2 regions of the Aureimonas sp. D3 genome follow, and region 1 is predicted to be linked to the other one. Evidence: riboswitches for the same ligand, from Rfam matches in the RefSeq annotation. Region 1 holds a riboswitch; the other holds the start of a gene.
What was found. A riboswitch is a leader RNA that binds a small molecule or an ion and turns the genes downstream of it on or off. The one in region 1 is predicted to bind thiamine pyrophosphate.
Positions count from the first base shown of each region.

Region 2: linked by a shared signal. The riboswitch ahead of AUL36_RS14415 (ABC transporter permease) and the one ahead of AUL36_RS15120 (FAD-dependent oxidoreductase) in region 1 are both predicted to bind thiamine pyrophosphate.

Region 1 is NZ_BBWM01000052.1:12,273-16,648, forward strand. It holds gene AUL36_RS15100 (GntR family transcriptional regulator) at 1-117, opposite strand, end outside; gene AUL36_RS15105 (thiamine phosphate synthase) at 231-845, opposite strand; gene AUL36_RS15110 (thiazole synthase) at 842-1,612, opposite strand; gene thiS (sulfur carrier protein ThiS) at 1,617-1,814, opposite strand; gene AUL36_RS15120 (FAD-dependent oxidoreductase) at 1,811-2,773, opposite strand; TPP riboswitch at 2,929-3,040, opposite strand; gene ybaL (YbaL family putative K(+) efflux transporter) at 3,041-4,376, opposite strand, start outside.
Region 2 is NZ_BBWM01000050.1:39,878-44,253, forward strand. It holds gene AUL36_RS14400 (exopolysaccharide biosynthesis polyprenyl glycosylphosphotransferase) at 1-189, shown strand, start outside; gene cysQ (3'(2'),5'-bisphosphate nucleotidase CysQ) at 296-1,084, shown strand; gene AUL36_RS23850 (hypothetical protein) at 1,148-1,309, opposite strand; gene AUL36_RS14410 (UDP-glucose dehydrogenase family protein) at 1,621-2,991, shown strand; TPP riboswitch at 3,063-3,164, shown strand; gene AUL36_RS14415 (ABC transporter permease) at 3,458-4,243, shown strand; gene AUL36_RS14420 (ABC transporter substrate-binding protein) at 4,243-4,376, shown strand, end outside.

The DNA of each region.
Region 1 (4,376 bases):
CGCTTCGTTCTCGATGAGTTGGCCAGGCGCCCACGTGCGGGACACGATGCGCGCGACGAACTCGTCCGCCACCTGCTGATAGAGCGGCCGGGTGTTGAACGATTTCGCGACCGACATCTACGTCCCCTGATAGATAACCTATGCAGGAAACATGCTTTAGGTTGCATGAAAGATCAACTAAAAAGTGCAAACCGCTGGCTAATTAGTTGCATTCAGGTTGCATCGACATGTCATCTGCGCGTGATGGCCAACCATTCCCGGACACGAGCTTCCGGTTCGGCGTGCAGGGTGATGTCTGTCACCACGGCCGCGCTGTCCGCGCCATTCTGGAACACCGCTTCGGCACGCTCGGGCCGGAGACCACCGATAGCCACCAAGGGAAGACCGCCGACGCGCTTGCGCCAGATCAGCAATCGTTCCGGCGTCTGCGGAGCCCAGGGCATCTGTTTGAGAATGGTCGGCCAGACCGGACCCAGCGCCACATAGTCCGGCCGGGCCGACAGGGCGGTTTCGAGTTCGGCCTCGTCATGCGTCGACAGACCGAGCTTGAGTCCGGCCGCACGGATCGCTGTCAGATCGGCCTCCACCAAATCTTCTTGGCCCAGATGCACGAAATCCGCGCCTTCCTCGGCCGCCAGCCTCCAGTGATCGTTCACGACGAGCTGGCATCCATGGGCCTTGCAGACCGCCAGCGAGCGGCGAATCTCCTCGCGCAGGCGGGCGTCGGGCATATCCTTGGCGCGAAGTTGCACGAGCTTGACCCCGAGCGGCACGATCCGCTCGATCCAGGCGGCATCCGGCATCACGGGGTAGAAAGCATCGAGCACGAGGCGAGAGGCGCTCATAGAACCGCCTTTCCGAAAACGGGTGTCGAGGGCGCCGCCATATCACGCGGCTCCATCGCGCCCGCTTCGAAGCTGAGCCGCCCGGCTTCCACCGCCAGACGAAAGGCGCGTGCCATCGCGACCGGATCGCCCGATGTAGCAACGGCGGTGTTGAGAAGAACCCCATCATAGCCGAGTTCCAGAGCCTCGGCCGCGTGGCTCGGCCGGCCGAGCCCTGCATCGACGATCAGCGTCACGTCGGGGAACTGCGCGCGCAGCGAGCGCAGCCCATAGCGATTGTTGAGCCCGAGACCCGAGCCGATCGGCGAGGCCCAGGGCATCAGCACCTCGCAGCCCGCCTCGACCAGCCGTTCGGCTACAACCAGATCTTCGGTCGTGTAGGGCAGGACGCGGAAGCCTTCGCCCGACAGGATGTGCGCGGCTTCCACCAGACCGAAGACATCGGGCTGCAGCGTGTCGGCATGGCCGATCACCTCAAGCTTGACGAGGTCGGTGCCCAGAAGCTCGCGGCCCATCCGCGCCGTTGTCACCGCTTCCTTGACCGTGTGGCAGCCGGCCGTGTTCGGTAGAAATGCCACGCCGAGCGCGCGCAGATCGTCCCAGAAGCCGGGCCCACGCGGCGCGCTGAGATTCTGCTCGCGGCGAAGCGACACGGTGACCAGCGCCGGCTCCGCCGCGCGGATAGCCGCCTGCATGATCGCCGGCGAGGGATAAAGCGCCGTGCCCAACATCATGCGGGAGGAAAAGGTCCGATCGTAGATGCGCATCGCGTCACCCTCCCTGCATCGGGCTGAGAAGCTCAACCTTATCGCCCGCAGCAAGCGGGGTGTCCGCCCGCTCGCCGCGCGGCACGAATTCGCCGTTGAGCGCGGTCGCCACCGCTTCGGGCTCGACGCCGAGTTCCCGAAGCAGCGCATCGAGCGAGCCCGCCTCGACCTCGCACGGGTTACCGTTCAAATGCAGGATCATGCGGCCTCCATGAGGGATAGTGCGGCGCGGGCCGCCTGCCCGGAAAGCTCGGGCGCCAGGAGAAACCCATGGCGATAGAGCCCGGTGAAGCAGACATGGCGTCCGCTCTGCGTCACGCGCGGCAGATTGTCGGAAAAAGCCGGGCGGCAGGCAGCGCCCGTTTCCAGGATTTCGGCTTCGGCAAACCCCGGATGCAAGGAGAAGGCCGCTGTCAAAAGCTCCACCGCCGAGCGGAGGGTGATCGGCCCGCCGCGCTCGCTTTCGATCATGGTCGCGCCGATCATGAAGACCCCGTCCTCGCGCGGCACGATATAGATCGGCCAGCGCGGATGCAGAAGGCGAACCGGCCGGGCCAGACTGACGTCGCGGCTGCGCACCAGGACCATCTCCCCGCGCACGCCGCGAAGACCCGGCGCGTGAGCCTTGAGACCGCGGCAGTCGACGACGGTCTCGCTCGACAACGCGGCAGGTTCGGCCTGCGAGCCCCACAGCAACGTACCGCCGAGATCCTGAATTCGCCGAACGAGAGAGGCCATGGCTTGGCGCGGATCGAGATGCGCTTCTTCTTCGAAGAACAATCCCTGGCGAAACCGCCCGGCGAGATCGGGCTCGATCTCGGCGATGCCGTCCGCATCCAGCAGGCGATGAGCCTTGGTGCGGGCGGCGAACTGGCGAAGATCGGCCGCATCGCGCGGCGCGGCCAGAACAAGCGTTCCCCGCCGCTCGACCGGCACCCGGTCCGCCCAGAAGTCGATGCCGCGCAGACCCGGCTCGATGATGGCGGGGTCCGCCGTCGCCGCCTCGCAATAGGGCGCGAGCATTCCCCCCGCGAGCCACGAGGCCGCGCGCTGGCCGAGTTCCGTTGCGGCCTCGTGCACGACGACGGACCGCCCCTCTTCGGCCAGCCGAACGGCCGTCGTCAGCCCGGCGACTCCGGCCCCCAGGACATGGATCACCATGCGCGCGAACGAGCGTCCAAAACGAAAGAGCGTTGCGTCGAGGTCATCATCGTCTCCGCCAAAGCGCGAGCCGCTCGCAGGACGGGAGCGGAACGCTCGCTCCAACAGGTGCACGCGCGGCGTCGGCCTCTTGGCCGAGCGGTGCATCCCTGTCAGAGGCGCAAACGCTCCATCCCTACGCCAGTGCGAACTGGATCAGGTTCGTGGGGTCGCCGGATCGTGCTCCGGCCTCTCAGTTCCGCTGCTGGAACTCCCCCTGGATGCTTCTCAGGGTAAGCGTTCGGCTGGCTCTGTCAACTCATCGCCATCGGACGGTTCCGAAAGCTGCCCGTGGTCATCGGCAAAGATCGGCCCTTTTGCGCCCGGCGCATCCGGCCCGAAGGAGAGGACATGATCGGCGATCGCCTGCGCCGTCACCTCGTCGCCATTGATCACCGTATCGGCCCCCGCGTCGATCAGGCGTTCGCGCTGTTCGCCGGAATGAACGCGGGCGGTGATGCGAATGTCGGGATTGGCGGCGCGGGCTGCCGCGATCATGGCGACGGCCTCGAAACTGTTGGGAAAGGCGAGCACCAGGTCCCGCGCGCCGGCAATATGCGCGGCGTCCAGAACTTCGGGCTTCACGGCGTTCCCCACCACCGTCTCGAACCCGGCCGCGCGCACCCGCGCGACGCGTTTGTCGGCGTCCTCAATTACAAGAAAGGCGCGGCCGGCATCGGCCAGCCGCCGCGCGATCTTGGAGCCGACGCGCCCATAGCCGACGAGCACGAGATGATCGCTCAGCTCCGTGCGGCGCAGCGCGCCGTCCTCGATGGCGACACTGCCGCTCGGAATATGCGTCTGCCTCTCGCTCGTCTCACTCGAGGTCGTATCGTTCCCCTCGTCACCGCCGCCTTCCAGAGCCGAGCGGCCCTCCGCCTGCCGCCAGCGATCGACCCAGGCAAAAAGAAACGGATTGAGGACGATCGACAGGATCGCGCCGCCGAGAATCAGGTTCTTCGCCTCGGGCGGCAGAATTTTCAGGTTCAGGCCCAGCGTGGCGAGGATGAAGGAGAACTCGCCGATCTGCGCCAGCGAGACGGAAATGGTGAGCGCCGTCGAGGTCGGATGACCGAACAGGCGCACCAGAGCGAAGGCGACGAGCGACTTGCCGACGACGATGATCAGCAGCGTCGCCAGAACCGGCAGCGGATCGGAGATCAGCGAGGCCGGGTCGAACAACATGCCGACCGAGACGAAGAACAGGACGGCGAAGGCGTCCCGCAGGGGAAGCGAATCTTCGGCCGCGCGATGGCTGAGCTCCGATTCGCTCATGATCATGCCGGCGAAGAAGGCGCCGAGCGCCAACGAAACGCCGAAGAGCGAGGCCGCGCCGAAGGCGACGCCGAGCGCGATGGCGAGCACGGCTAGGCGAAACAGCTCGCGCGAGCCGGAGGCAGCGGTGAGTTGCAGGAGCCAAGGGATGACCCGCCGGCCGACCACCAGCATCAAGACCACAAAGATGCAGAGTTTGAACACCGTCACGAGAATGATGCCGGGAACGCCGAAGCCCAGATCGGAACTCGCGCCATGCACGGCGGACGGGTCACCCCCCAGCGGCCCC
Region 2 (4,376 bases), on a different contig from region 1:
ATCTCCGCCTACAAGCGCGTTCGCCCCGGCGTCACCGGCATGTGGCAGGTCAACGGCCGCTCGGACACCAGCTATGCCGCCCGCGTCAAGTTCGACAGCTACTATGTGCGCAACTGGTCCGTGCTTCTCGACCTGCGCATTCTGTTCAAGACCGTCGGCGTGGTTCTGAAGCGCGACGGCAGCTACTGAGACCGGACGGCGGGCTTCGGCCCGCCGCAGCATTCTCGATAAGGCTTGCACCTCCGCGGGCCAGCATGTGAAACGGGTCTTGAGCGCACTCAAGGCCCGTTTTTTCATGTCCGACCGTCTCGATCGCATCGTTTCCGCCGCCCTTCGCGCCGGCGCGGCCATCATGACGATCTATGACGGCTGCATCGAAGCTGAGACCAAGAGCGACGGCTCGCCCGTGACGCAAGCGGATCGGCTGGCGGAAGCGATTCTTCTGGAAGCTCTCGGGGCCGACTTTCCGGATATCCCGGTGATCGCGGAAGAAGAGGCGGCGGCCGGGCGCATTCCCGATGTCGGCGAGCGCTTCTTTCTGGTGGACCCGCTGGATGGAACGCGCGAGTTCATCGGACGCAATGGCGAGTTCACGGTCAATGTCGGCCTGATCGAGGCGGGCGCGCCGCGCCTTGGCGTCATTTATGCCCCCTGCCTCGGCCGCGTTTTTGCAGCCGATGGCGCGTCGTGCTGGCAGGGCGAGGTCTTGGATGGGGCCATCGTGGAGCGCTGCGCCATGCGGGTCCGAGCCGCACCGGCCGAGCCCGTCACCGTCGCCAGCCGCTCTCACGCGACGCCCGAAACTGCGGGCTGGCTGACGCGTCATGCCATCCGGCATGTCGCCTGTCGGGGCTCCTCCCTGAAATTCTGCCTGCTCGCCGCCGGGGAGGCCGACCTCTATCCGCGCTTCGGTCGGACGATGGAATGGGACATCGCGGCCGGACACGCGATCCTGCAAGGAGCAGGCGGCCTCGTCACGACACCGGAGGGAGAGCCCCTGCGCTACGGCAAGCGCGACCAGCACTTTACCAATGGCGATTTCATCGCGCTGGGAGACCCCGCGCTTCTGAGGCTTTTGCGCTAGCGCATGTCAGCTGCGGCGGGCACGCCGGGTCGAGGGTTCGATCGACCGAAATCAAGGCGAGCGTCAGGCCAACGCCCAGACCGCAAGGCCCGCCCAGAAGCTGGACGAGATGGCAAGACCAAGGAGAATGCCGCGCGCCGGCGCCAGGCGTTCGCGCGCATCCGAGACATCGCGCTGCGACAGATCGATCGTGCCGGTCACCAGTTCAGCCTGGAAAGGGATCATTTCGATATCTCGCTGCTATCCGTCATCGACCCGCCCCTCGCATCCCGCGCGAAGGGCCGATCCGACGTCTTGTCTGCAGGACATTAAAAGCAGTGCTTGAAAGGAAGCTTGCGGCAATCGCTCAAATTGCACCCAATTGACGGAAGCGACGTCAAAAATCCGCAAATGAGAGAATGTAGACAATAAAGGATAAACTTTTGCCGCGAGTCGGTTGCCGCCTTGCATCACCCAACGTACAAAGCCCTACCCATGCTGCACCGCAACGCGGCAGGGACCCTGACGACGACAGCGCCAAGAATGGACCCAAGACGATGGGCAACGTGCCGCCGCTCGAAAGCACCGCTTCGAACCTTGCTGTGATCGGAACTGGCTATGTCGGCCTCGTGTCCGGCGCTTGTCTCGCCGAAGCCGGGCATCACGTCGTCTGCGTCGATCAGGTGCAGGCCAAGATCGACATGCTGCGCGCCGGCGCCATCCCGATCTACGAGCCGGGGCTGGACGAGGTGGTTCGGCGCAATGTCGAGGCGGGTCGCCTGCGCTTCACCACCGATCTGGCGGAAGCCGTGGCGGACGCGCAGATCGTCATGATCGCGGTGGGCACGCCTACTCGCAAGCTCGACGGCAATGCCGACCTTCAATATGTCTTCGCCGCCAGCCGCGACATCGCCCGCGCCCTGACCCATCCCGCCGTCATCGTCACCAAGTCCACCGTGCCGGCCGGCACGGGGCGCGAGATCCGGCGCATCATCGAGCGCGAGAACCCCTCGCTCGACTTCGACATCGCCTCGAACCCCGAGTTCCTGCGCGAAGGCAACGCCATTTCCGACTTCATGAAGCCGGACCGCATCGTCGTCGGCACGGAGTCGGCGCGTGCGAGAAACGTGATGGAGGCGCTTTACAAGCCCTTCACCGCCCAAGGCTTCGAGCTGATCTCGACCGACATCGTTTCGGCCGAACTCATCAAATATGCCGCCAACACGTTCCTTGCCACCAAGGTCTCCTTCATCAACGAAATGGCCGACATCTGCGAGAAGGTCGGCGGCAACATCGCTGACATTTCGCGCGGCATGGGGTCCGACAAGCGCATCGGGCGCGCCTTCCTGCAGCCAGGGCCGGGCTATGGGGGCTCCTGCTTCCCGAAGGACACGCTCGCGATGGTGCATATCGGCGAAAAGGCGCTGAGCCCGGCGACGATCGTCGAAGCGGTCATCGCGGTCAACCGCGCCCGGCCGCACCGCATGGTGGCCAAGGTCGTGGCGGCGGCGGGCGGCGATGTGCGCGGCAAGACCGTAGCGCTGCTCGGCCTCACCTTCAAACCCGAGACCGACGACGTGCGCGACAGCGTGGCGGTTCTGGTGGCCGAACAGCTCGCCGCCGAGGGGGCGATCGTACGCGCCTACGACCCGCAGGGGATGGCCCATGCCCGCGAGCTTCTGGGCGAGGCCGTCCAGTATGCACCGAGCATGGACGCCGCGCTGGAGCGTGCCGATCTCTGCGTGATCGCGACCGAATGGCGGGAATTCTCCGAGCGTCCGCTCGCCGACTACAAGCGCGCGCTCGCCGTGCCCATGATCGTCGATTTCCGCAATGTCTTCTCGCCGGCCGAGGCTGCGGCCGCCGGGCTGGGCTATATCTCGATCGGCCGCGCGAGCGTGCCCGCGCCCGAGCTTCTGCCGGCCTGACCGTCCCTGCCCCACATCCGGCCCGTCACGGCGGGCCGGTTGACAAAGCCGGGAGAGGCCGGCATCACTCATGCCATTCCGAGGGGTGCGCCTGATGGCGCTGAGATGGCGAAAGCCGAACCCTTGAACCTGATCCGGGTCATACCGGCGTAGGAACGGGAATGGGCGGCGCTTCAGTCGTCTTGGCACCTTCTTCGCTTCGCTCCGGATCTCTTGCGGCCCGTCCGGGCCTGAGGAGATCGCATGGGTTTCATTCGACTGAACGCCACTGAACCGCCCTCGCGGCCGAGTGCCGATGCAGGTTCTAGCGCTTGCGCGAAGCCGACGGCGCGGGTCCCTCGGCGCAGGGACCCAGACAGTCCGCGAGGCCATGGCGCGGGACAGTCGGCGCTTCGTCTCCGCGCCTTCCTGCTCTGGGCCTCCCACAGTTCCTTGTCTCGCCATCCGCCCCGCGAGGCCTGAGGCCATGCGCGCGCTTCGCGCCACGCTGTTCGGACTTCTGGCGGTTCTGCTGATCTGGGCGGGCTTCGTCGCGCTGGCCGCGCCGCCGCCCTATATGCTGCCCTCGCCCGCGCGCGTCGCGACAACGCTCTGGGCGCGCTCCGGCTTTCTTCTGGCGCAAGGCTGGCTGACGCTGGTGGAGACGATCCTCGGGCTCGTTTTCGGCGCTTGTGCCGGCGCACTGGCGGGGCTCGGCACCGTGCTCTGGCCGCGTCTCGGCCGTGTCGCCTGGCCGCTGCTCCTCGTGCTTCAGGCCATGCCCGTCTTCGCTCTCGCGCCGCTTCTGGTGCTCTGGTTCGGCTTCGGGCTCGTGTCCAAGGTCGTGATGGCGGCGCTTGTCATCTTCTTTCCCGTCGCCTCCGCCTTTGCCGACGGGCTGCGTCGCACCGAGCCCGAGCTTCTGGACGCCGCCGCCCTGACCACCGCCACCCATTGGCAGACGCTGCGCTTCGTGCGCATTCCGCTCGCCCTGCCGGCCCTCGTCACGGGCCTTCGCGTCGCCGCCCCGCTGGCCCCGCTCGGCGCGGTGATCGGCGAATGGGTCGGCGCGTCGGGCGGGCTCGGCTTCGTGATGATCCAGGCCAATGCCCGGATGCAGACCGACCTCATGTTCGCCGCCCTCGCGCTTCTGGCCGCCATGACGCTGGCGCTGCGCGCGCTGGTGGACGAGTTCGCGCCGCGCCTCGCCCCCTGGGCGGCCGAAAGCGGCCCCTCACCCTTTCCCTCCCTCCTTCGAAGGAAATCGTCCTGATGCGTTCCCTCTTCGCGGCCGCCGCCCTTGCGGCCTCGCTTCTGGCAAGCCCCGCGCTCGCCGCCGACAAGCTGACCGTGCTTCTCGAATGGTTCGTCAACCCCGACCACGCGCCACTGGTGATCGCCAAGGA